2 regions of the Caballeronia sp. ATUFL_F1_KS4A genome follow, and region 2 is predicted to be linked to the other one. Evidence: riboswitches for the same ligand, from Rfam matches in the RefSeq annotation. Region 2 holds a riboswitch; the other holds the start of a gene.

Region 1 (12,126 bases), on a different contig from region 2:
CGATGCCCGACGACAGCGCCGTCGCCGAACTGGGCAAGTGGTTCGCCGAAGAAGGCATCGCCGCGGACCGGCTTGCGCTGCTCAAGCGCTCGAACGTGTCGGTGTATCTGCAGCAGCATCATCAGGTCGATCTGTGTCTCGACACCTTCCCGTATGCGGGCGGCACGACGACGCTGCACGCGCTCTGGATGGGCGTGCCGACGCTGACGCTGCTCGGCGACACGATGCCCGGCCGCGCGGGCGGCACGTTGATGAGCCAGGTCGGACTCGAATCGTTCATCGCACGCGACGCGGATGAATTCGTCGCGAAGGGCGTCGCGTACGCAAGCGATCTGAATGCGCTCGCGGCCCTGCGCACCGGCATGCGCGAGCGCTGCTCGGAATCGGCGCGCTTCCGTCCGGACGTGATCGCCGCGAGCATGAGCCACGCGCTTCGTCACATGTGGCAGCGCTGGTGCGCCGGCCTGCCCGCCGAATCTTTCGATACCGAACTCCTCGCCGCCGCGCCCGCCGCAGCGAATTCAGCAGCCACCACGCAAGGTTGATCATGAGCGCCATTCCTCTCTTTCGCGAGCAGCCCGCCATCGACGAGCGTATCTTCGTCACGCAGCCGCATCTGCCGCCGCTCGACGAATTCGTTCCGTATCTCGAGAAGATCTGGGAAAACAAGACGCTGACCAACGGCGGCCCGTTTCATCAGCAGCTCGAACAGGCGCTGTGCGAATACCTCGGCGTGCAGCACCTCGCGCTGTTCTCGAACGGCACGATGGGTCTCGTCACCGCGCTGCAGGCGCTGCGCATCACGGGCGAAGTGATCACCACGCCGTATTCGTTCGTCGCGACCGCGCATTCGCTGCTGTGGAACGGCATCAAGCCGGTGTTCGTCGACGTGGACCCGGTCACGCTGAATCTGGATCCGCGTCAGATCGAAGCCGCCATCACGCCGCAGACCACCGCGATCATGCCGGTGCACTGCTACGGCCAGCCGTGCGACGTCGAAGCGATCCAGGCGATCGCCGACAACTACAACTTGAAGGTGATCTACGACGCCGCGCACGCGTTCGGCGTGCGCAACGAGGCGGGCAGCATCCTCACGCACGGCGACCTGTCGGTGCTGAGCTTCCACGCGACGAAAGTCTTCAACACGTTCGAGGGCGGCGCGATCGTCTGCCCGGACGCGAAGGTGAAGCAGCGCATCGACCATCTGAAGAACTTCGGCTTCGTCAACGAGACGACCGTGGTCGCGGCCGGCATCAACGGCAAGATGAGCGAAATCAATGCGGCATTCGGCCTGTTGCAGCTTCAGCACATCGATCGCGCGCTCGCGCGCCGTCAGGAGATCGACGCGCTGTATCGCACCCTGCTCGCCGACGTCGACGGCATCGTGCCACTGCCCGGTCTCGCGGGCGGCGCGACGAACCACTCGTATTTCCCAGTGCTCGTGCAAAGCGACTACAAGCTGACGCGCGACGAGCTGTATCAGCGTCTGCGCGATCACGAGATTTTCGGCCGCCGCTATTTTTATCCGCTGATTTCGGATTTCCCGATGTATCGCGGCCTGCCCTCCGCGCAGCCGAGCCGACTGCCGAACGCGCAGGAAGCATCGCGCAAGGTGCTGTGCCTGCCGATCTATCCGGCGCTCGCGGACCGCGACGTCGAGCGCGTCGTGGACGTGATCCGCGCGGCCAACGTCTAAGGCCCGGCAGCCCGGCGCACGCAGGATCGACCCATGCACGTGTTTCTTCTCTTCAGCGGCACCAACGATCGCGCCGTCGTCGCGCTGCTGCGCGCGATCGGCAAGCTCGGGCAACAGGCGGCGGTGATCGCCCGTTCGGCCGCCGATCAGGTTCTGTCGAGCGCGTATCGCGATCTCGTGGTCGCCGTGCGCGAAAACGACACGCTCTCGGTCCCGCTGCTCGCCGGTTATATCGCGCAGGCGAAGGCGAAGTTCGGCGCGCGCCGCGTGACGCTCGTGCCGATCTCCGAATTCTTCAACACCTTCCTGCTGAATCACAAGGAAGCGCTGGAATCCATCGACGGCGTGCATGTGCCGCTCGTCGATCCGTCGCTGTACGCGAAGCTCACGAACAAGGCGAGCGCCACCGAGTTCTTCGCGCGCGAAGGCATCGCGCCGCCGCCCGAATACGCGGGCATCGACGATGCCGTGGTGCCTTTCGTCGCCAAGCCGAAATGCAACGTCGACGGCAAGCGCGTGCTTTATCCGGTGCTCGTGAAAAGCGACGCGGACCTCGCCGCTTTCAAGGCGAGCGAAGATCCGTCGCACTATTTCTTTCAGCACTTCGTGACGGGACGCAGCTTTTATCTGCTCGCCTATTTCGCGCGCACGGGCGAAGTCTTCTGCTCGTCGCAGGAAAACCTCGCGCAGCAGCCCGGCGGCAAGTCGATCGTGCTCGCGCGCACCGCCGATTTTCATGCGAGCGATATCGGCGTGAAGCTGCGGCAGGCGCTTTCGCAATGCGGCTATTTCGGCTTCGCGATGATCGAATGCATCGTCGGGGACGACGGCGCGTACTTCATCGAAATGAATCCCCGTCCGTGGGGACCGCTCGACCTGTGCCTGAACCACGACTGCGGCATCGTCGAAGCTTTCGTGGGCGACTGGGCGACGGAAGATGCAACCGCTTATCAAGGCCGGCGCCTTTCGCGCGCACGCCACGCCACGTATCTGTGGACGGGCGGCATCGTGAACACATGGCGCCGGCGCCGGACGACCGTGCATCGCTATGGCAGCGAAGCGCGTCTCGCGGGCGCCGCGTTGCGCGCCCTGGCCGGCGACGTCTATCTCGCAAGCGACAGCTGGCGAATCTTTTACAAGGAACTATGGAAATGACCTCTGGCGCCACCGCAGTCAAGGAGCGGCTCGCTCAACTCTACGGAGAAGTCTCCAAGCACTCGGGGTATCAGACGATCCCCGACTTCGTCGCGAGTACGCTCGGTTATCAGGAGACCATTCAGAGCCAATGGCGCGGCGACCGCAACCGCCTCGACTGGATTCTCGCGCATCGCGCGCCGCAAGCCGGCGAGCGCTGGGCCGACTTCGGCGCGAATACGGGCTTCTTCACGTACACGATCGCGCATGCGCATCCCGATGCGCGCGTGACGGCGATCGAAGCGAACGCCGAACACGCGAGGTTCCTGCGCGAACTCGGCGATGCCTTCTCGATCGGCAATGTCGACGTGCATCACGAAGCGCTGCCCTTCGATGGCCTCGACAAGCTGTCGAACATCGACGTGCTTTTGCATCTGAATGTGCTGCATCACGCGGGCGCGGATTTCGACCGCGAATATGTGACCGGCGCGCACGACTTTCCGGCGTATGCGGTCGCTTATCTGAAGAAGCTGCGTCAGGCGTCGCGCTCGCTCGTGTTCCAGCTCGGCTGCAATCTGTGGGGCGACAAGACGCATCCGCTGCAGCCGGGCGCGACCGATGCGGAGCGTCTCGCGTATGTGTCGAAGCTGCTGACGGACGCCGGCTGGCGCATTCGCGATCTCGCGTACGCGAAGAAGACGACCGACGCGCCGATCGCCTATGCCGATCTCGGCAAGGACGTCATCGAAGCGCTGAACGGCCAGCACGGACAAGCCGAACTGCGCCTCTTCGCCGACGCGCTCGCGCCGTATGCGCTGGAACAGCACATCGGCGAGTTTTATCGGCGCGCGATTTACATCGTCGATTAATTGACGGACGGCACTAAAGTTATCGGCGCACGTGCCGATAACCCCTATAAGAACAACAAGAACGACGTGCCGGTTTTCTCGGCGCGCTGCTTCGCTCTTCGATGCCCGCCTCGCGCGGGCATTCTTCTTTGTGCCGCAGCTTTGTCAGCGCCCGAGCGTCAACGCGAGATAGGCCGCGTACAGCACGCCGTTGCCGAGCAGCGCCCACAGCACGACGCCGTTCTCCTTCGCATTGAAGCGCAGCCACGCCGCCGCCGCGAGCGTGATGAGCACGCCCGTCAGCACTTCGATACGCGGCTCCCACGGCGTCAGCATGATGCCGATGGCCGGCAGCAACGTCCCTTGAAACACCATCGCGCCGGTGATGTTGCCGAACGCGAGCGTGTCCTTTCCTCGGCGCGCCCACAGAATGCTGTTCACTTTCTCGGGCAGTTCCGTCGCGATCGGAATGATGATGAGCGACAGCAGCAGCGCCGAAATTCCCAGCGCATGCGACACGCCCTCGACGCCGTGAATGAAGCCCTTCGCGCCGCCGACGAGCAGCGCGATGCCGAAGAAAAACTGCAGCATGATCGTGCCGAGCGACGTTTTCAAACCGAGACGCGAAGCGAACAAGGCCTCGGGCGCTTCCGTTCCGTGTCCGCCCTCGACGAGCTTCGCCGAAGCCTTGAATGTCGAAATCACATAAACGATATAGAGCGCGACGAGCCCGACCGCGAACAACGCGCGCACTTGCCACGCGTGATGCGGCACGAACATCGCGGCGCACGCGATGAGAAACGCGACCAGAAAGAAGTTCAGATCGCGCACGAAGCCGCTGCGCTCCGGCACGATGCGCCCGCTCATGCCGCGCGACTTGAGGATCGCGAACGTCATCAGACACGTCGAAAGCGTCGCGAGCATAAGCGGCGCGCCGAGAATCGCGCCGACGCCGATCTCTTCGTTGACCGCACGGCTCGTCGTGCCGCCGAGCAGCGCGATGATCGGCACCGTCGTCTCGGGCAATGCCGTGCCGACCGCCGCGAACAGCGATCCGGTCACGCCTTCGGAAATGCCGAGCCGTTCGCCGAGATGTTCGAGCGCATTCGTGAATAGCTCCGCCGCGACCAGGATGATCGCGAGCATCAGCGCGAGTTCGAGAAAGAGCATCGTCATGCGGCACCTCGCATCGAAACATGCGACGGGTGCGCGAGCGTGCGCGGGAAACGGGGATGTTGTAGTTGTGGGGACACGATGATTCCACGGCCGGACGTCGAGCGAACCACGATGCGCCACGCGCCGTCCGGCCAGGAACGACATAGCGCATCGATGGTCTCGCCAAACCGTTCCGGTCGAACGCGCCACGGCAGCAGGGCCGAGGATGTTGACGCGTTCTCCTTCGCTCGCGAAGGAAGGCTACTCCCCAAAGAAGGCGCAAGTTTAGCCCGATGCGCCCCGTTTCGGCAACCCGCGGAATAAGCGTATGCCGATCGGATCGTTGTCGTCGACGGATGCATCCGCTAATCTGGCCGCGCCGGGCGCGTCGCTTGCTGCGCGTGCTCAAGCTCATCCACGAACAAAAATGAAGATCACGGGAGATCTCATGCGTCTGAAACTCTTCGCCGCGGCCGCCGCGATGGCCATGCTCGCCGCGCCGATGCTCGCGATGTCCAAGCCGCTCACCGTCTGCACCGAATCGAGCCCGGACGGCTTCGATGTCGTGCAATTCAATTCGCTCGTAACGACCAACGCATCGGCGGATGTCATCTTCAATACGCTCGTCTCCTACGACGAAGCCGCGAAGAAGGTCGTGCCCTCGCTCGCGGAAAAGTGGGACGTGACGAGCGACGGGCTCACGTACACATTCCATCTGCGTCCGAACGTTCAGTTTCAGACGACCGATTACTTCAAGCCGACGCGCCCGCTCAGTGCCGACGACGTCGTGTTCACGTTCTCGCGCATGCTCTCGGACGACAATCCGTGGCACAAGATCGCTGGCGCGAGCGGCTTTCCGCACGCGCAGTCGATGGGCCTCGTGAAGCTCATCAAGGCCGTATCGAAAGTCGATGACCATACCGTGAAGTTCGAGCTCAACGAGCCGAACGCGACCTTCGTGCCGATCCTCACGATGGGCTTCGCATCGATCTATTCGGCCGAATATGCGGACAAGCTGCTGAAGGCGAACCAGCGGGTCGATCTGAACAGCAAGCCGATCGGCACCGGCCCGTTCGTGCTGAAGAGCTACACGAAAGATTCGGTCATCCGCTACGACGTGAATCCGTCGTACTGGGGCGCGAAACCGAAGATCGACCGGCTGATCTACGCGATCACGCCCGACGCCGCCGTGCGCGCGCAGAAGATCAAGGCGGGCGAATGCCAGATCGCGCTGTCGCCGAAGCCGCAGGACGTCATCGACGCGAAGAAGGACAAGTCGCTGAAGGTGAGCGAAGCGCCCGCGTTCATGACGGCGTTCGTCGCGCTCAACACGCAGAAGAAGCCGCTCGACAATCCGAAGGTGCGTCAGGCGATCAACATGGCCTTCGATCGCACGACCTACATGAAGACCGTGTTCGACAACACGGCGACGCAAGCGGTGAATCCGTATCCGCCGAATACGTGGAGTTACGACAAGAGCATCGAGGCGTACAAATATTCATCCGCCGATGCGAAGAAGCTGCTCGCCGATGCGGGCTTTCCGAACGGTTTCGACACGACGATCTGGGTACGCCCGAACGGCAGCGTGCTCAATCCGAATCCGAAGGCGGGCGCGGAATTGCTGCAAGCCGATCTCGCGAAAATCGGCGTGAAGGCGCAGGTGAAAGTGATCGAATGGGGCGAACTCATCAAGCAGGCGAAGCAGGGTCAGCACGACATGCTGTTCATGGGCTGGGCCGGCGACAACGGCGACCCGGACAACTACATGTCGCCGCTTTTCAGTTGCAACGCGGTGAAGTCAGGCATCAACTTCGCGCGCTATTGCGATCCGCAACTGGACAAGCTCATCGCCGATGGCAAGTCGACCGCCGATGTCGCCAAACGCACGAAGTCGTATGTCGACGCGCAGAAGATCATCCACGATCAGGCGCTGTGGATTCCGCTCGTCTATCCGACGGCGGCGGCGCTCACGCGCGCGAACGTCAGCGGCTATAACGTGAGTCCGTTCGGGCGCGTGAATTTCGGCGCTGTTTCCGTGCAGTAAGCGAAGTCAGGCCGGCGTGAAGCGGATCACGCCGTCAGCGCCGGTCTGACGTTTCAGCGTGCCATCGAGCCAAAGCAGGTTCAGATGCGCGAGCGCTTCGCCGAGCGCGAACGTCATCTGATGGATATCGAGCTTGCGCTTGAACATGATAGGGACGATGTCTGCGGCGCTGCATGGCTTTTGAGCGCACGCGTCGCGCACTTCCGCCAGCCGCGCGCGATGATGCTCGCGCAATTGCCCGATGCGCGTTTGCACGCCGCGAAACGGCTTGCCGTGTGAGGGCAGCGCGAGCGTATCGGCGGGCATGGTTTCGTAGCGGCCGAGCGATTCCAGATACAGCGCAAGCGGATTGCCTTCCGGCTCGACCGCGAACACCGACACGTTTGTCGAAATGCGCGGCAACACCATGTCGCCGGAAATGAGCAACTTGTCGGCGGCGCAGAAAAGCGCGCTGTGCTCCGGCGAATGGCCGTAGCCCGACACCACTTCCCAATTGCGCGCGCCGATACGCATGACATCGCCATCGCGGATACGCCGATATTCCGCCGGAATCGACGGCACGAGCGTCGGGTAATAGCTATCGCGCTTGCGCAGCGCATCGAGCGACGCTTCGTCGGACAGGCCGTGCGCCGCGAAATGCGCCGCCGCGCGCTCGCCGCCCGCGTTCGAGCCGTCGCCGGCGGCCATCACGCGGCCCATCGCGTATTCGCCGAGCGACATCCACAGGCGCACGTTCCATCGATTCTTGTCGCCGCCCGTGCAGATCCAGTCGGCAAGTCCCAGATGATCCGGATGACAATGCGTGACGATCACACGCAGCACCGGCTTTCCATCGAGCACGGAATCGAACACGCGCTCCCAGTTCGCGCGGATCGTATCGCTCGAAATGCCGCAATCGACGACGGTCCAGCCTTTTACACCGTCGATTTCATCGGCGAGCAGCCACAGATTGATGTGATCGAGCGCGAACGGCAGCGGCATGCGCAGCCAGAACACGCCCGGCGCCACTTCCATGACGCCGCCCGATTCGGGCAGCCGGTCCGCGAAAACATAGTCGAGCTGGTGTTCGAGTGCGTTCATTCGGTGCCTGTCTCCGGGTTTGCGCCGCGTTGCAATTTGGCCAAGTTGACGATAACGTAAACGTCCATTCTAACGTTGCGCGCGCATTTGCGCTGCCGGCCGGCAATGACCCAACCGACGCATTACACGATCACCGAACTGGCGCGCGAGTTCGACATTACGCCGCGCGCCATTCGCTTTTACGAAGATCAGGGGCTGCTCGCGCCGAAGCGCGAAGGCTCGAACGGCCTGCGGCGTGTGTATTCGGCGCGCGATCGCACGCGCCTCAAGCTCACGCTGCGCGGCAAGCGGCTCGGTTTCACGCTGTCGGAAATCCGCACGCTGCTCGATCTGTATGACTCACCTACCGGCACCGCGACGCAGCTACAGGCTTTCGTCGATACGATCGCGGCGCATCGCGAAGTGCTGCAGCGTCAGCTCGAAGACTTGAACACGACGCTCGCCGAACTTTCCGCGTATGAGGAACAGGGCCGCGCGCTGCTCGCGGCGGGCGCGGAAAAGCGTGCACGCAAACCCAAAGCGGCATAACGCGTGACGCCCGCACAGGAAGCGCAGGGTCGATATGAATCATTTCCCCAAGCTGCTCTCGTCGCAAATCGGCTTCGATGTCGCCAAGACGATACTCGAAGGCTTCGAGCATCATTACCGCGTGTTCCGCGAAGCCGCGATCAAGGCGAAGGAGCTATTCGAGCGCGGCGACTGGCTCGCGTTGCAACAACTGGCGCGCGATCGCATCGCGTCGTATGACGATCGCGTCACGGAATGCGTGACGGCGCTCGAAGACGAATACGACGCGGAGAATATCGAGGACGACGTGTGGCAGCAGATCAAGCTGCATTACATCGGCTTGCTGACGACGCATCGTCAGCCGGAATGCGCGGAAACGTTCTTCAATTCCGTGTGCTGCAAGATCCTGCATCGCTCGTACTTCAACAATGACTTCATCTTTGTGCGGCCGGCCATTTCGACGGAATACATCGAGAACGACGAGCCCGCCGCAAAGCCGACGTATCGCGCGTATTACCCGGAAAAGGACGGCCTCGCCGCGACGCTCGAACGCATCGTCACGAACTTTCAGTTGGAACCGCCGTTCGAGGATTTGCCGCGCGACGTGCAATGCGTGATGCAGGCGCTGCGCGAAGCCTTCGGCGATATCACGCCGGCGCCGAACTTTCAGATTCATGTGCTTTCGTCGCTGTTCTTTCGCAACAAGGCGGCGTATGTCGTCGGGCGGATCATCAACGGCGATGCGCTGCTGCCCTTCGCCATCGCGATCCGGCATACGAAGCCCGGCTTGCTCGCGCTCGATACCGTGCTGCTCTCGCGCGAGCAGGTGCTCATCATCTTCAGCTTCTCGCATTCGTACTTTCTCGTCGATATGGAAGTGCCGTCGGCGTTCGTGCAATTTCTGAGCACGATCATGCCGCGCAAGCCGAAGGCCGAAATCTATACGTCGGTCGGTTTGCAGAAGCAGGGCAAGAACGATTTCTATCGCGACTTGCTGCATCATCTGTCGCATTCGAGCGATAAGTTCATCGTCGCGCCGGGCATCAAGGGACTCGTGATGATCGTCTTCACGCTGCCGTCGTTTCCTTACGTGTTCAAGCTCATCAAGGACGCGTTTCCGCCGCCGAAGGAAACCACGCGGCAGAAGATTCAGGACAAGTATCAGCTCGTGAAGCGGCACGATCGCGTTGGCCGAATGGCCGATACGCTCGAATATTCGAGCGTCGCGCTGCCGGTCGCGCGCCTCGACGACGCGCTCATCCGCGAACTCGAAAAGGAAGCGCCTTCGATGATCGAATACGAAGGCGACAAGCTCGTCATCCGGCATGTGTATATCGAGCGCCGCATGGTGCCGCTCAATCTCTTCCTGCAGAACGGCAACGCCGACGACGTCGATCACGGCATCAAGGAATATGGCGACGCGATCAAACAGCTGATTCAGGCGAACATCTTCCCCGGCGACATGCTGTACAAGAACTTCGGCGTGACGCGGCACGGTCGCGTGGTGTTCTACGACTACGATGAAATCGAGTATCTGACCGATTGCAACGTGCGCCGCGTCCCTGCGCCGCGCACGGAAGAGGACGAGCTGTCCGTCGAACCGTGGTATACCGTCGGGCCGCACGATATCTTTCCCGAAACGTACGGCACATTTTTGCTCGGCGATCCGCGCGTGCGCGAAGCGTTCATGCGTCATCACGCGGATTTTTTCGATCCCGCGTTCTGGCAGCATCACAAGGAACAACTGCTGCGCGGCGAACTCGCCGATTTCTTTCCCTATGACCGGGACGTCCGATTCTGCATCCGTTACCCGGAGCGTTTCGACGAGCCCGGCCGATCGGACGCGCGCGCCGCGTGAAGCGCGCGGTCCGGCTTTTGACTTTCGAACATGAAACACATTGACGATAAAACGCCGCTTGCTCACCTGTTCGCAAACAATCAGGAATGGGTCGAACGCAAGCTCGCCGAAGACGCCGCTTTCTTCGAGCGCCTCGCGCATCAGCAGACGCCCGAATATCTGTGGATCGGCTGCGCGGACTCGCGCGTGCCGGCCAACGAGATCATCGGCTTGCCGCCGGGCGAAGTCTTCGTGCACAGAAACATCGCGAACGTCGTCGTGCACTCCGATCTCAATTGTCTGTCGGTGATCCAGTTCGCCGTCGATCTGCTGAAGGTGAAGCACATCATGGTCGTCGGCCATTACGGCTGCTCGGGCGTGGGCGCGGCGCTCGTCGGGCGGCGCGTCGGTCTCGCCGATAACTGGCTGCGCCATGTCGAAGACGTGCGCGAAAAGCACGGCGCGCTGCTCGACGAATGGCCGATGGGCGACGCGCGCCATCGCCGTCTCGTGGAGCTGAACACGATCGAGCAGACCATCAACGTCTGCCGCACGACCGTCGTACAGGACGCATGGGCGCGCGGACAGGAGCTCACCGTGCACGGCTGGACCTACGGCGTGCACGACGGCCGCCTGCGCAACATGGGCATGATGATCGGCGCACCGGCCGAGATCGATCCGGTTTATCAGTCGTGCGTTGCCGCGATGACTCGCAGCGGCGCGCATTCCGCGGAAAACGATGTCCTCGCGTCAGATGCGGCACTTGCCGAACGCTTGGGCGACGTTCCCGACGTGATCAAGGGCGTCATCAAGGAGCTGAAACATGAGTGAGACAAGGAACGATCCGATCGTCATCGTGTCGGCGGCGCGCACGCCGATGGCCGCGTTTCAGGGCGATTTCGCGTCGCTGACCGCGCCGCAGGTTGGCGCTGCTGCGGTGAAGGCGGCGGTCGAACGCGCGGGATTAAAACCCGAGCAGATCGACGAAGCCATCATGGGCTGCGTGCTGCCCGCCGGTCAGGGTCAGGCGCCCGCGCGTCAGGCGGCGCTCGGCGCGGGCTTGCCGCTATCCACCGGCTGCACGACGATCAACAAGATGTGCGGCTCGGGCATGCGCGCGGCGATGTTCGCGCACGACATGCTGCTGGCCGGATCGGTCGACGTGATCGTCGCGGGCGGAATGGAAAGCATGACGAACGCGCCGTATCTGCTGCCGAAAGCGCGCGGCGGCATGCGCATGGGTCACGGTCAGGTTCTCGATCACATGTTCCTCGACGGCCTCGAAGACGCTTACGAAAAAGGCCGTCTGATGGGCGCGTTCGCGGAGCAATGCGCTTCGTCGTATGCGTTCTCGCGCGAGTCGCAGGATGCGTTCGCGGTCGAATCGCTGCGGCGCGCGCAGCGAGCGAACGACGATGGCTCGTTCGACTGGGAAATCGCGCCCGTGACGGTACAGGGCAGGAAGGGCGATACGGTGATCGGGCGCGACGAGCAGCCGTTCAAGGCGAACATCGAGAAGATTCCGTCGCTCAAGCCCGCGTTCGCGAAGGACGGCACGGTGACGGCCGCGAATTCGTCGTCGATTTCCGATGGCGCGGCGGCGCTCGTGATGATGCGCGAATCGACCGCGATGCGGCTCGGCGTCACGCCGATCGCGCGTATCGCCGGACACAGCACGTTCGCGCAACAACCGGCCTTGTTCACGACGGCGCCCGTCGGCGCGATCAGCAAGCTCTTCGAGAAAAACGGCTGGCGCGCGGGCGATGTCGATCTGTATGAAATCAACGAAGCGTTCGCCGTCGTGACGATGGCCGCGATGCGTGAG
Region 2 (12,126 bases):
GGCTCGACGAGAGCGATTTTCTGGTCCACGAAGGCGGCGCGTCCGATGTCGTGGACGATGTTTATCCGTTGCAGGGCGTCGTCACCATCACGCGCCGTTCCACGTTGAAGGAACGCGAATATCGCATCGGACACGGCACGCAATGGACCGCCGCGTTCGAAAAAGACTTGAACAAGGGCGTGTTCAAATGAACGGGCACGCGCACGCAGTTTTTTCACGCACTTTTTTGAAGCGGAGCAGGCGATGAGACCGACCGAATTCAAATCGTTCAAGGCGCACGTCGCGATGATGCTGCGCGATCTGCCGCGCGGCGTGACGGCCGATCTCAGCGATGTCGCCGTCGCGTACTGGAACGGCACGCAAGTGGTCGGCGCCTATTTGCGCGACAACGGCCGCCTCGACGAAGACTTCGATTTCGACGAAAACGCCTGGGGCGTCTGGCGCGACGATTTCCTCGCGTGGTTCGATGCGCCGCGTTTCTCCGAACGCGCCGATCTGAAGGCGGCGTTCGTCGCAGGCGTCATGCGCGCGAGCGCGCACGGCGGGCTCTGGCCGCGGGCGCTGTGATTTAAGCTTCATTCGGCAAGTCATCCGTCAGCACGCCTCGCACGCGCCCGTTCCCCGCCGAACGGCACAGCGATTGCTCCGTTCCTCCACGCGACAGCGTCCGAACCTCGACCGCGCGACGGCCGTGTTCCGCCTTTCATCGTCACGGAGGATTCAGCATGGCTGGCAACGGCAGACTCAGTCCGCTCACGTTCTTTACGGCCATTGTGTTTATCGTCATCGGCGTGTTGCTGGCGGCGGGCGGAGCGTATCTCGTTGCGCTCAAAGGATCGTGGTACTACGTGATCGCGGGTGCGGCCATCCTGCTGACCGGGCTCTTGTTGTTGATCCGGCGGCGCTCCGCATTGCTGCTTTTCGCGCTGTTCCTGTTCGCCTCGACGATCTGGGCCGTCGTCGAAGTGCGTTTCGATTTCTGGCAACTGATGCCGCGCCTGTGGATCTGGCTGCTGCTCGCGATCTGGCTGCTGATTCCGTTCGTGCATCGCGGCGCGTTGTTCGGGCCGCCTTCGACATCGCGCGCCGCGCGCACGCCGCTCGCCGCCGCGATCATCCTCACGCTGCTGCTCGGCGTCGGCACCTGGTTCAATCATCCGCACGACCGGCCGGGGCGCATCGACGTGAACGTCGCCGCCGACGCCAATCAGCCCGATGCCAACGCCGCGACCGGCCGCGCGCCGGGCGACTGGGTCGACTATGGCGGCTCGCCGCTCGCGCAGCGTTACGCGCCGCTCGCCCGGATCACGCCGGATAACGCGCATCGGCTGAAGGTGGCGTGGACGTATCGCACCGGCGACATGCCCGGCCCCGACGATCCGACCGAAACCACCGACGAGAACACGCCGCTCAAGGTCGGCGACACGATTTTCCTGTGCACGCCGCATAGCAAGGCGATCGCGCTCGATGCCGCGAGCGGCAAGGAAAAGTGGCGTTTCGATCCGCAGATTCAGAGTCCGATCGGGTTCAAGCATTGGGAGCACATGACTTGCCGGGGCGTCGCTTATTACGATGCGTCGATGCATCCGATGCCCGCTGCCGCCGCGCCCGAAGCCAGCGCGCCCGCCGAAGCCGATGCGGCCTCCGCGCCTGCCGACGCATCCGCGCCCACGGAAGCGTCCGCGCCCGTGCAGACGCCCGCGCAAACCACGGCGCAGGCCGAATGTCCGCATCGCCTGTTCCTTCCGACCGCCGACGCCCGCCTGATCGCGCTCGACGCGGACACCGGCAAGCCGTGCGCGAGCTTCGGAAAGAACGGTTCAATCGATTTGCGCGCGAATATCGGGCCGTTCACGCCGGGCGGCTATTACTCGACCTCGCCGCCGGCGGTGTTCCGCAATCTCGTGATCGTCGGCGGTCATGTGACCGACAACGAATCGAACAACGAGCCGTCGGGCGTGATCCGCGCGTTCGACGTCAATGACGGCCATCTCGTCTGGAACTGGGATCCAGGCAATCCGGACGCCACCGAACCGATCGCGGCGGGCGGCACTTATGTGCGCAATTCGCCGAACATGTGGTCGATGTTCAGCGTCGACGAAAAGCGCGGCATGATTTTTCTGCCGATGGGCAACCAGACGCCCGATCAGTGGGGCGGCGAGCGCACGCCACAGGCCGAGAAGTTCGGCGCGGGCGTCGTCGCGCTCGATGCCGCGACGGGCAAGCTGCGCTGGAACTATCAGTTCACGCATCACGATCTGTGGGATATGGATGTGGGCGGGCAGCCGACGCTCGTCGATCTGCAGACGGCGCAGGGCACGCAGCCGGCGCTGATCGCATCGACGAAGCAGGGCAGCATCTACGTGCTGAATCGCGAAACCGGCCAGCCGATCGTGCCGATCAGCGAAGTCGCCGTGCCGGGCGGCGCGGCGAAAGGCGATCACACCGCGCCGACGCAGGCCGTTTCCGCGCTCAACTTCAACCCGCCGCGCGTGACGGAGGCGGACATGTGGGGCACGACGCCGTTCGATCAGCTTTGGTGCCGCATCAAGTTCAGGAGCCTGCGCTACGACGGGCCGTACACGCCGCCGTCGGAGCAGGGGTCGCTCGTGTTTCCGGGTAACTTCGGCGTATTCGACTGGGGCGGGATTTCCGTCGATCCGGTGCGGCAGATTCTGATCGCGAATCCGGACTACATGGCGTTCACGTCGAAGCTGATTCCGCGTGACAAGATTCCCGAGGACAACGGCGAGAAGAAAGGCAGCGAAACGAGCGGCATCAAGCTCGCGCGCGGTACGCCGTTCGGCTTTGAGATCAGCGCGTTTCTTTCACCGCTCGGGATTCCGTGCCAGGCGCCGCCGTGGGGCTACATCGCGGGCGTCGATCTGCGCACGCAGAAGATTGCGTGGATGCACAAGAACGGCACCATCGTCGACAGCGCGCCGCTGCCGATTCCGATGCCGCTCGGCGTGCCGAGCCTCGGCGGGACGATCGTGACGGCGGGCGGCGTGGCGTTCCTGACGGGCACGCTCGATCAATACGTGCGCGCCTACGACGTGCGCGACGGCAAGAAGCTGTGGGAGGCGCGTCTGCCGGCGGGCGGTCAGGCCACGCCGATGAGCTACGCCGATGCAAGCGGCAAGCAATATGTGCTCGTGACGGCGGGCGGTCATGGCTCGCTCGGCACGAAGGCGGGCGATTATGTAATTGCCTATACGTTGCAGTGAATGCGAAAAAAAGCGCGGGAATTTTCTCCCGCGCCTGCACGTTACGTCCGGCGATAAGCCTCGGCCATGAGCGCGCTGACCTTCGCGCGCGCGCTCAGCGCATTGCGGACGGCGGCGACGATGAAGGAAACGAGGGCGATCGGCGTGGCAGCGATGATTCCCATGATGAACTCCGTACTGGGGTAACTAACTAGGTAATAACCCTAGGTTAGCACATTATGACGCATTGCAACAAATATCTTTCGGGGAATTGACCGTACGCAAAGGCGAAACGCTCTGAAGGAGCATCCACATGAAGACGCACTTTCCGGCTCGTATCGCGGCGATCGGCGCCGTTGTGCTCATCGCGGCGATCGTCGTCGCGTGCAGTGGCGGTTCCGGCGATAGCGCCACTTCGTCTGCGGCGAGCGGCGGCGCGCCAGCGGCGGCATCGAGCCCGTCGGGGGCATCGAGCCCGGCGGGGGCATCGGCGCCTCTGGCTGCGGTGTCGAAAGATGTCGTCACCTGGCACAACGACATCGCGCGCACCGGACAGCAACTCGCGGAAACCGTCCTCACGCCGGCGAACGTCAATCAGCGTACTTTCGGCAAGCTCGCGCTCTTTTCCGTCGATGGCGCCGTCGACGCGCAGCCGCTCTTTCTGGCGGGCGTACCGATCGCGGGCGGCACGCGCAACGTGCTCTACGTCGCGACGGAAAACGCCAGCGTCTACGCTTTCGACGCCGACAGCGGCGCGGTGCTGTGGAAAGTCTCGACGCTCGGCAGCGGCGAGTCGCCGAGCGACGACCACAACTGTCATCAGATCACGCCGACAATCGGTGTCACGGCGACGCCGGTCATCGACCGGACGCGCGGCCCGAATGGCGCGATGTATGTCGTCGGCATGTCGAAGGATGCGTCGGGCGCGTATCACCAGCGCATTCACGCGCTCGATGTCGCGACGGGCGCCGAGCTCTTCAACGGCCCCACCGAAATCCGGGCGACGTATCCGGGCAACGGCGCGGGCAGCCAGAACGGCACGCTGACGTTCGATCCCGGCCAGTACGCCGAGCGCGCGGCGTTGCTGCTGCTGAACGGCGTCGTCTACACGGCGTGGACTTCGCATTGCGACTTCATGCCGTACACCGGCTGGGTCATGGGCTACGACGCCGCGACCCTGCAACAGGCGAGCGTGCTGAACCTCACGCCGAACGGCCAGATGGGCTCGATCTGGATGAGCGGCGCGGGCCTTGCATCGGACGGCCAGGCGATCTTTTTCCTCGACGCCAACGGCACCTTCGATCCGACGCAAAACGCGCAGGAGATGCCGATCAACGGCAACTTCGGCAACGGTTTTTTGCGGCTGGAAACGTCGCCGCTCAGGGTGCAGGACTATTTCGAGCCGTCGAACACGGTGCAGGAGTCGAACGAGGACGAAGATCTCGGTTCCGGCGGCGCGATGGTGCTGCCGGACTTCACCGATGCGGGCGGCACGGTCCGGCATCTGGCGATCGGCGCGGGCAAGAACTCGACGATCTACGTCGTGAACCGCTTCTCGATGGGCAAGTTCGATTCGAACGCGGACCACATCTATCAGGAACTCGTCGGCCAGATTCGCGGGGCGATGTTCGGCGCGCCCGCGTATTTCAACAACACGGTCTATTTCGGCGCGGTCGGCGACAGCATTCGGGCGTTCGCGGTCAGCAACGCGTTGCTTTCGGCGACGTCGACGAGTCAGACGTCGAATGCGTTCGGCTTCCCCGGCGCGACGCCGAGCATTTCCGCGAACGGCACGGCGAACGGCATTCTATGGGCGGCGGAGAACGGCGCGACAGGCGCGCTGCGCGCCTACGACGCGGCCAATCTCGCGCGCCAGCTCTACAGCAGCAACGACGCCGGCACGCGCGACCAGTTCGGTGCGGGCAACAAGTTCATCACGCCGATGATCGCGAACGGCAAGGTGTATGTCGGCACGAAGAACGGCGTCGCCGTGTTCGGGCTGTTGTCGAAATAGGATCGGCGCGCGAACGCGGCGCCGGGCGTGACGCCGCGAGCGCGCCGCAACTAGCCGAAACGCCGTGGAACGGTCGCGAAGTCATGTTAAGCTCTCGGTTCTTCGCTGGGGAGTAGCCGGCTTTCCTGCACAGGGAAAGCGCTCATGTCAACACGCTCGGTCGTTCAGGCCGTGGCATGAGCAGCCATCAAAGGTTGGCAAGACCATCGACAGGATTCGCGACCGGTCGGGCGCGCGTCCTGTCGTTCCATCTTGCCCGACCAGAGCGCTACTCGATGAATCTCGCCTCCACAATTTTTCTAGCCTTCGCCATGTCCACCGACGCGTTCGCCGCAGCCGTCGGCAAGGGCGCGACTCTGCATAAGCCGCGCATCGCGGAAGCGTTGAAGACCGGCGTGATCTTTGGCGTGATCGAAGCCCTGACGCCGCTCGTCGGCTGGGCGCTCGGCAGGGCGGCCGCGCAGTATGTCACCGCGTGGGATCACTGGATCGCGTTCGGCCTGCTCTTCCTGCTCGGCGCGCGCATGATCCGCGAAGGTTTCAGCAGCGTGAGCCACGAAGCGGAAAAGCCCAGTTCGCATTCGTTCTGGGTGTTGGCGCTCACCGGTTTCGCGACCAGCATCGACGCGATGGCGGTCGGCGCGGGCCTCGCGTTCATCGATGTCGATATCTTCTCGACGGCCGCGACCATCGGTTTCGCGACGATGCTGATGGTGACGATCGGCGTGATGGTCGGCCGGCTCGTCGGCGCGACGATCGGCAAGCGGGCGGAAATCGTCGGCGGGCTGGTTCTGATCGGCGTCGGCAGCGTCATTCTGGCCGAGCATCTCGGCCATCTCGGCTGAGGATGCGCGCCTTGCCGCCGCGCGGCGTGAGAATCGCGAGCACGGCGGCGACGATGAAAAGCGCGGGCACGTCGCCCGCCAGATGACCGAGGTGGCGCCCCGCGCCGCCGAACGACTGCACGGCCATGATCGCGCCGTGCACGACGCTCGACCACACCGTGAACCAGATGAGGCTCAGATGCCTCATCGGCTCGCGCGATGCGATCAGCAGGAAAACGCCGAGCGTCGCGTAGATGCCGACGATCATCATCGCGTATTCCGAATGGCCTTCGTGGCCGGCATCCCACGCCCATCCTGAAGGCCAGAGCAGCATGAGCGGATAGAAGGCGAAGAGCGCGATCAGCCCGACGACGGCGAGCACGATGCGCAGGCAGGCGAGGCGACGGGCGTCGTTCATGGCGGCTCCTTGGCGGCGCGACATGAGCGACAAGATACCGCGAAGCGCACCGCGAAAGCCATCGATGGCGGCAGGCGTTTCCACCAAAAATCGGCGCAAATAAAATAACAACGACTGCCATTAGGCCGATACGATTCATCATTCCACTGCCTTCAACCACAAATCCAGCACGTCATGCCACGTCCGATTTCCGCGCGCATCCATCTCGACGCCATCCGACAGAATCTTCAACTTGTCAAACGCACGGCGCCGTCGTCGCGCGTGTGGTCCGTCATCAAGGCGAATGCTTATGGTCACGGCATCGAGCGCATTTATCCGGCGCTCGCTGAAGCCGACGGCATCGCGCTGCTCGATCTCGATGAAGCCGTCCGCGTGCGCGAGCTCGGCTGGAAAAAGCCGATTCTTTTGCTCGAAGGCGTTTTCGAGCCCGCGGATGTCGAAACGGCGGATCGTCACCGGCTCACGGTCACGGTGCATTGCGACGAGCAGCTGGCGTTGCTGAAGGCGGCGCGGCCGAACGAGCGCATCGATATACAGTTGAAGATGAACTCGGGCATGAACCGGCTCGGCTATCGGCCGGGCGAATTCGTCGCGGCTTGGAAAAGGGCGTCGGATATCGCGGCGATCGGCTCGATCGGCCTGATGAGTCACTTCGCGAACGCCGACGAAGGCGCGATCGACTGGCAGATAGACGAATTCGAAGCGGCCACGCGCGATCTTCCCGGCACGCGCTCGCTGTCGAATTCGGCGGCGGTGCTGTGGCATCCGCGCGCGCATCGCGACTGGGTGCGGCCGGGCACGATCCTCTACGGCGCCTCGCCGACGGGCTGCGCGCGCCACATCGAGCATTTCCCGTTGCGCGCGGCGATGACGCTCGAGAGCCGCATCATCGGCGTGCAGACGCTCGCGGCGGGCGAGACGATCGGCTATGGCCGCACTTTCACCGCGGATCGCGCGATGAAGATCGGCGTGGTCGCATGCGGCTACGCGGACGGCTATCCGCGTCACGCGCCGACGGGCACGCCCGTCATCGTCGATGGCGTGCGTACGCGCATCGTCGGACGCGTGTCGATGGACATGCTCACCGTCGATCTCACGCCGTGTCCGGCTGCGGGCATCGGATCGCCGGTGGAACTATGGGGCGAACGCGTCCGGGTCGATGAAGTGGCCGAACCGTCCGGCACGATCGGCTACGAGTTGATGTGCGCGCTCGCGCGGCGCGTGCCCGTCGCCATCGACGCGGGCGTTTCGAATCGGGCAGAAGCGCATTCGGCATGACGCTCACGATGACGCGTCTCGAAGGCAGTGCTTACGTTCGAAAATGCGCGATCACATCGGCGAGGATTTCGATGCCTTTGCGGATCTGCTCGACCGGCACGCTCGCATAGCCGAGGATGAGCCCGGCCGTCCGGTTCGACGTGCCGCCGCACGGCGCGACATGAAGCGGCGACACCGGATAGACGCCCACGCCCTTCGCATGCGCGGCGGCGACGAGCGCGGCTTCGTGCGCCGCGTCGATGAAGGGCAGCCACAGCGTGACGTGCAATCCGGCAGCCGTGCCCGTCGCGTGCGCGCGCTTCGGAAGAAGATCGGCGATGGCGTCGAGCAAGGCCGCGCGCCGCCGTTCGTATTCGCGCCGCACGCGCCGCACGTGACGCTCATACGCGCCGCTTTCGATTAGCGCCGCGAGCACGCGCTGATCGATGACGGCCGAATGACGATCCGCGAGCCGCTTCGCCTGACGGAACGCCGGCACGAGATCGTGCGGCAGGATCATGTAGCCGAGCCGCAGATGCGGCGAAAGCGCCTTCGAAAACGTGCCGATGTAGATCACGCGGCCATTCGTATCGATCGATTGCAAGGCGTCGATCGGGCGCTGGCCGTATCGGAACTCGCCGTCGTAATCGTCTTCGATGATCCACGCGTCGTGCCGTTGCGCCCATTCGAGCAATTCGAGACGGCGGCCGATCGGCAGCACGCCGCCCAGCGGAAACTGGTGCGATGGCGTCACGTAGGCGAGCCGCGCGCGTCCATCGGCGGGAAGGCGGCGCGTATCGAGACCGTGTTCGTCGACGGGCACCGGCAGCGCCACGCCGCCCGATGCCTCGAAGCAATGCCGCGCGATCAGATAGCCGGGATCTTCGAATGCGAAGGCGTCGCCGGGATCGAGCAGCAGGCGCGCGCAAAGATCGAGCGCCTGCTGCGTGCCGTTCACGACGACGATCTGATCGCTATCGCAGACGAGCCCGCGCGCGCGGCCGAGATACGCCTGCAACGCGCGCCTGAGCGACGCGTCGCCTTCGGGCGCGACGTAATAGAGGCTGTCCGGTTGATGCAGCAGTTCGGCTTGATACGCGCGTTTCCAGATCAACGAAGGAAAGTCGCGCGCGGACACTGCGCCGTACAGGAAGTTGATGCTGCCTTTCGTCACTTGCGCGAGAACGGGCATCGGCAGTGTGGAAACGCGCCGGCCATAGACGGAAAGCGCGGGCGCGGTGCGTTCGGCGCGCGCGGGATTCGGCGGCGCGAGCGGCATCGGCGGCGTGGCGACTCGCGCCACGCGTCCCGCCGACGTGACGAGAAAGCCCTCCGCCGCGAGCTGTTCGTACGCTGCCGTGACGGTCGTGCGCGAGACGCCGAGATCGGCCGCCAGCGCGCGCGTCGAAGGTGCGGGAGCGCCGGCGGGCAACGTGCCATCGGCGATCTGGGCGCGCAGCAGATCGTAAATGCGCCGTCCGGTGCCGATGGCGTCTTTCAACTGGACCATGAAAATTGCTCGAAACTGGATCTTCTTATTGTGCCTGTTTCGGGCGATAGTGACGGGGCTCCGCCACTTTCCATCGGGCATCCAGGATGTATATTCCGCCGCATTTCGCCGAGACTCGCCCTGAAGAGCTGCATCGGATCATTCGTGCGCATCCGCTCGGAATGCTGGTGACGCACGACGCCGCCGGTCTCGACGCCAATCACATTCCGTTCGAATTCGATCCGGCGCAGGGCGAGCATGGCTTGCTGACGGCGCACGTCGCGCGCGCCAACGACGTGTGGCAGCGTTGCCCGGGCGGCACGCCCGTCATGGTGATTTTTCGCGGCGCGGAGGGTTATGTCTCGCCGAACTGGTATCCGAGCAAGCATGAGACGCATCGGCAAGTGCCGACGTGGAACTACGAAGTCGTGCACGCGCACGGCGTGCTCACCGTGCGCGACGACGAGCAGTTCGTGCGCGGTCTCGTCGCGCGTCTGACGCGGCGGCACGAGGCGAACGAGCCGAAGCCGTGGAAGATGGGCGATTCCGAGCGCGAATTCATCGATGGGATGCTGCGGAATATCGTGGGCATCGAAATCGCGGTGACGTCGCTTGTCGGCAAGTCGAAGCTGAGTCAGAACAAGGAAACGCGCGATCGGATCGGTGCGGCGGATGCGCTCGACGCGCGGGGGAAAGGGGAGCTGGCGCGGGTGATGGTGCGGGCGGGAGACTAGTTCATGGCTTTTATTGCTTTTCTGATCGCGGCGATCGTTCTCGCCATTACGCCCGGTCCGGGCCTCGCGTATGTCGTGGCTCGCACTGTCGCTGGTGGTCGTTCCGAAGGCATGGCGTCGTGTCTCGGCACGGCGGTGGGCGGTCTCGTCCATGTGGCCGCGGCGGCGCTCGGGCTATCCCTGTTGATCGCGCGCTCGGCGACGCTCTTTAGCGTCGTGAAGTACGTCGGCGCGGCGTATCTGATTTATCTGGGCGTTCGGCTTCTGTTTCGCGAAGGCGAAGCGGGCGGCGTCGCGCCGGTTGCATCGCACGGTGCGCGGCGTGCGTTTCGCGAAGGCGTCCTGGTCGAAGCGCTCAACGTCAAGACGGCGCTGTTTTTTCTCGCCTTTCTTCCGCAGTTCGTTTCGCCGGGGCATGCGCTGATTCCGCAACTGGCGATGCTCGGGAGCATTTGCGTCGTGCTTAATACGCTTGTCGACGTGGGCGCGGTGCTCGCCGCTTCGCGTCTGCTGAAGTCGAGCGCCGCACGCGTCGCCCGCGCGAGGATGCTCACGCGGACCTCGGGCGTCGTCATGCTGGCATTGGGTGGATATCTCGCGTTTGCGCGGAGGGCGATCCCGAGTTAGGGAACCGGCCTCACGCGATTATCTGTTGCTCGCATGACCTTCCCTGAAGAGGGCTTCTAATCAATACTGCCGTGACTTTCGACGGCAAGCACACGGCTGCCGCAGGCGGTCAGATGCCCATCCAGCGCGACGCCATTGCCGTTCGTGTCGATCAACATATCGGAACACTGAATGATCGGGTTCGTGCCGTGTTCGGGGCATGTCACCAAGTCGCCCATTCTCGCGACCCCGCGGCCCTTGATGTCCATCGTGTCGGAGCCCGTGATGATGCGGCCGCCGTGGGTGGTCGCGTCGCCTACGCATGCTATTGAAGTCATTTTGGTTATCGTGCGGTTAGAATTTTTTCCAGATCGGTTCAGCGCTTGCGCCGGACAATTCGAAAATGAAGAATTTCACCGCGTCGAAATAGTCGGTGAATATGCAAGCATTGAACGAGGCGCCTCGCTCGTCGACGCATACGACCCAGTAACCATCTTCCTCGGACAGGCGCAACTCTCCAAACCCGATATGCGGGTCGTCACCTAAGCGGTAGGAATCACGCCTGATACCGCGAGCGCCAAGTTCAGCGGCGATGGCGTCGAGTAGCCTTTGCTGGTCGATGCCTTGACCAACATGAATCTCGTACGCCTTCTTGAGATGAATATCCATCGATCAACTCCTTTGTTCATCGTCGTCTCAAGAAGGCCCGTAGCTTTTGCTCGACGCTAACGACATGTTCACCCACGGCAAGACCGCCGGGCAGACATGTATCTTACGGACGCTCCGTCCTTCTGGCATGTTTCCATTGTCGAGTCTCTCTAGCGGCCTTCGATGATTCTTCGATTGCGACGATTCGATTCGTCTACCTTGACTTGAATATCCCGATCGGCGGCAACGGCGTTGAGTCCGCCCGCAAGGTCAATCAGGTCCTTCGATATGAATCTGCCCGTCGCCGGATCATCGTACCGATGCCGGTTGTAATGAAGCCCCGTCTGACTTCGCCTGGACACAAACTCCTCGCGGGCAGGCCGCAGTCCCTTATCCAGCAAGCCGTCCAGCTCGACGAGCTCATGCACGAGAGAATTATTTTTGTAGACGCGATTCTAGACGCTCATCGGTAGCCCGAACTATGCGACTCGTCCGAGTAACGCTTGCTCGTTACCCGCAGTGGCTGACGGCGGCCGCAGGCCGACCGCAGACGCGGCGGAACTTGGCCGAAGCACACCGATGCGCCACGTTCGCGCAAGTCTTCGCCCACCGCGCCCGAATCCGTCACGGCCGCGCAGCGCCCGAAGGGCTTGGTCTTGACGGTCATCGGTTCACCACGCTCGTTTTTCGTCGCTCTTGGCGCGCGGATGGCGCAGTTCCGCGAAGCTAGCGACATCACGCAAACGCAAATCGCCGAAGCCCTTGGACTGACTCAGCAAAGCCACGCCTCTTACGTGACCGGGCGCAGACGCATTCCCGTTTCGACGCTTCCGAGCACGGCGCGCTTGTTGTCACTTTCGCTGGAGGATGCGTTCTGAGAAACCGAGACTTCGCCGCACAAGCGCGGCACCATGCCCAAGTGGCCGAAAC

What was found. A riboswitch is a leader RNA that binds a small molecule or an ion and turns the genes downstream of it on or off. The one in region 2 is predicted to bind manganese.
Region 1: linked by a shared signal. The riboswitch ahead of NCS03_RS01065 (sodium:calcium antiporter) and the one ahead of mntP (manganese efflux pump MntP) in region 2 are both predicted to bind manganese.

Annotation. Positions count from the first base shown of each region.
Region 1 is NZ_JALQEB010000001.1:228,794-240,919, reverse strand. Features, by position in the region: gene NCS03_RS01085 (tetratricopeptide repeat protein) at 1-545, shown strand, start outside; gene vioA (dTDP-4-amino-4,6-dideoxy-D-glucose aminotransferase VioA) at 548-1,696, shown strand; gene NCS03_RS01075 (ATP-grasp domain-containing protein) at 1,730-2,851, shown strand; gene NCS03_RS01070 (class I SAM-dependent methyltransferase) at 2,848-3,699, shown strand; gene NCS03_RS01065 (sodium:calcium antiporter) at 3,844-4,854, opposite strand; yybP-ykoY riboswitch at 4,943-5,118, opposite strand; gene NCS03_RS01060 (ABC transporter substrate-binding protein) at 5,282-6,877, shown strand; gene NCS03_RS01055 (MBL fold metallo-hydrolase) at 6,884-7,957, opposite strand; gene NCS03_RS01050 (MerR family transcriptional regulator) at 8,063-8,485, shown strand; gene aceK (bifunctional isocitrate dehydrogenase kinase/phosphatase) at 8,520-10,322, shown strand; gene can (carbonate dehydratase) at 10,353-11,132, shown strand; gene NCS03_RS01035 (acetyl-CoA C-acetyltransferase) at 11,125-12,126, shown strand, end outside.
Region 2 is NZ_JALQEB010000037.1:152,700-164,825, forward strand. Features, by position in the region: gene NCS03_RS24305 (hypothetical protein) at 1-191, shown strand, start outside; gene NCS03_RS24310 (hypothetical protein) at 244-567, shown strand; gene NCS03_RS24315 (membrane-bound PQQ-dependent dehydrogenase, glucose/quinate/shikimate family) at 726-3,227, shown strand; gene NCS03_RS31185 (hypothetical protein) at 3,269-3,391, opposite strand; gene NCS03_RS24320 (outer membrane protein assembly factor BamB family protein) at 3,520-5,220, shown strand; yybP-ykoY riboswitch at 5,321-5,487, shown strand; gene mntP (manganese efflux pump MntP) at 5,496-6,065, shown strand; gene NCS03_RS24330 (DUF6632 domain-containing protein) at 6,031-6,462, opposite strand; gene alr (alanine racemase) at 6,637-7,740, shown strand; gene pdxR (MocR-like pyridoxine biosynthesis transcription factor PdxR) at 7,772-9,229, opposite strand; gene NCS03_RS24345 (FMN-binding negative transcriptional regulator) at 9,316-9,942, shown strand; gene NCS03_RS24350 (LysE family translocator) at 9,946-10,569, shown strand; gene NCS03_RS24355 (PAAR domain-containing protein) at 10,626-10,886, opposite strand; gene NCS03_RS24360 (hypothetical protein) at 10,903-11,217, opposite strand; gene NCS03_RS31190 (RHS repeat-associated core domain-containing protein) at 11,367-11,624, opposite strand; gene NCS03_RS24365 (helix-turn-helix transcriptional regulator) at 11,853-12,074, shown strand.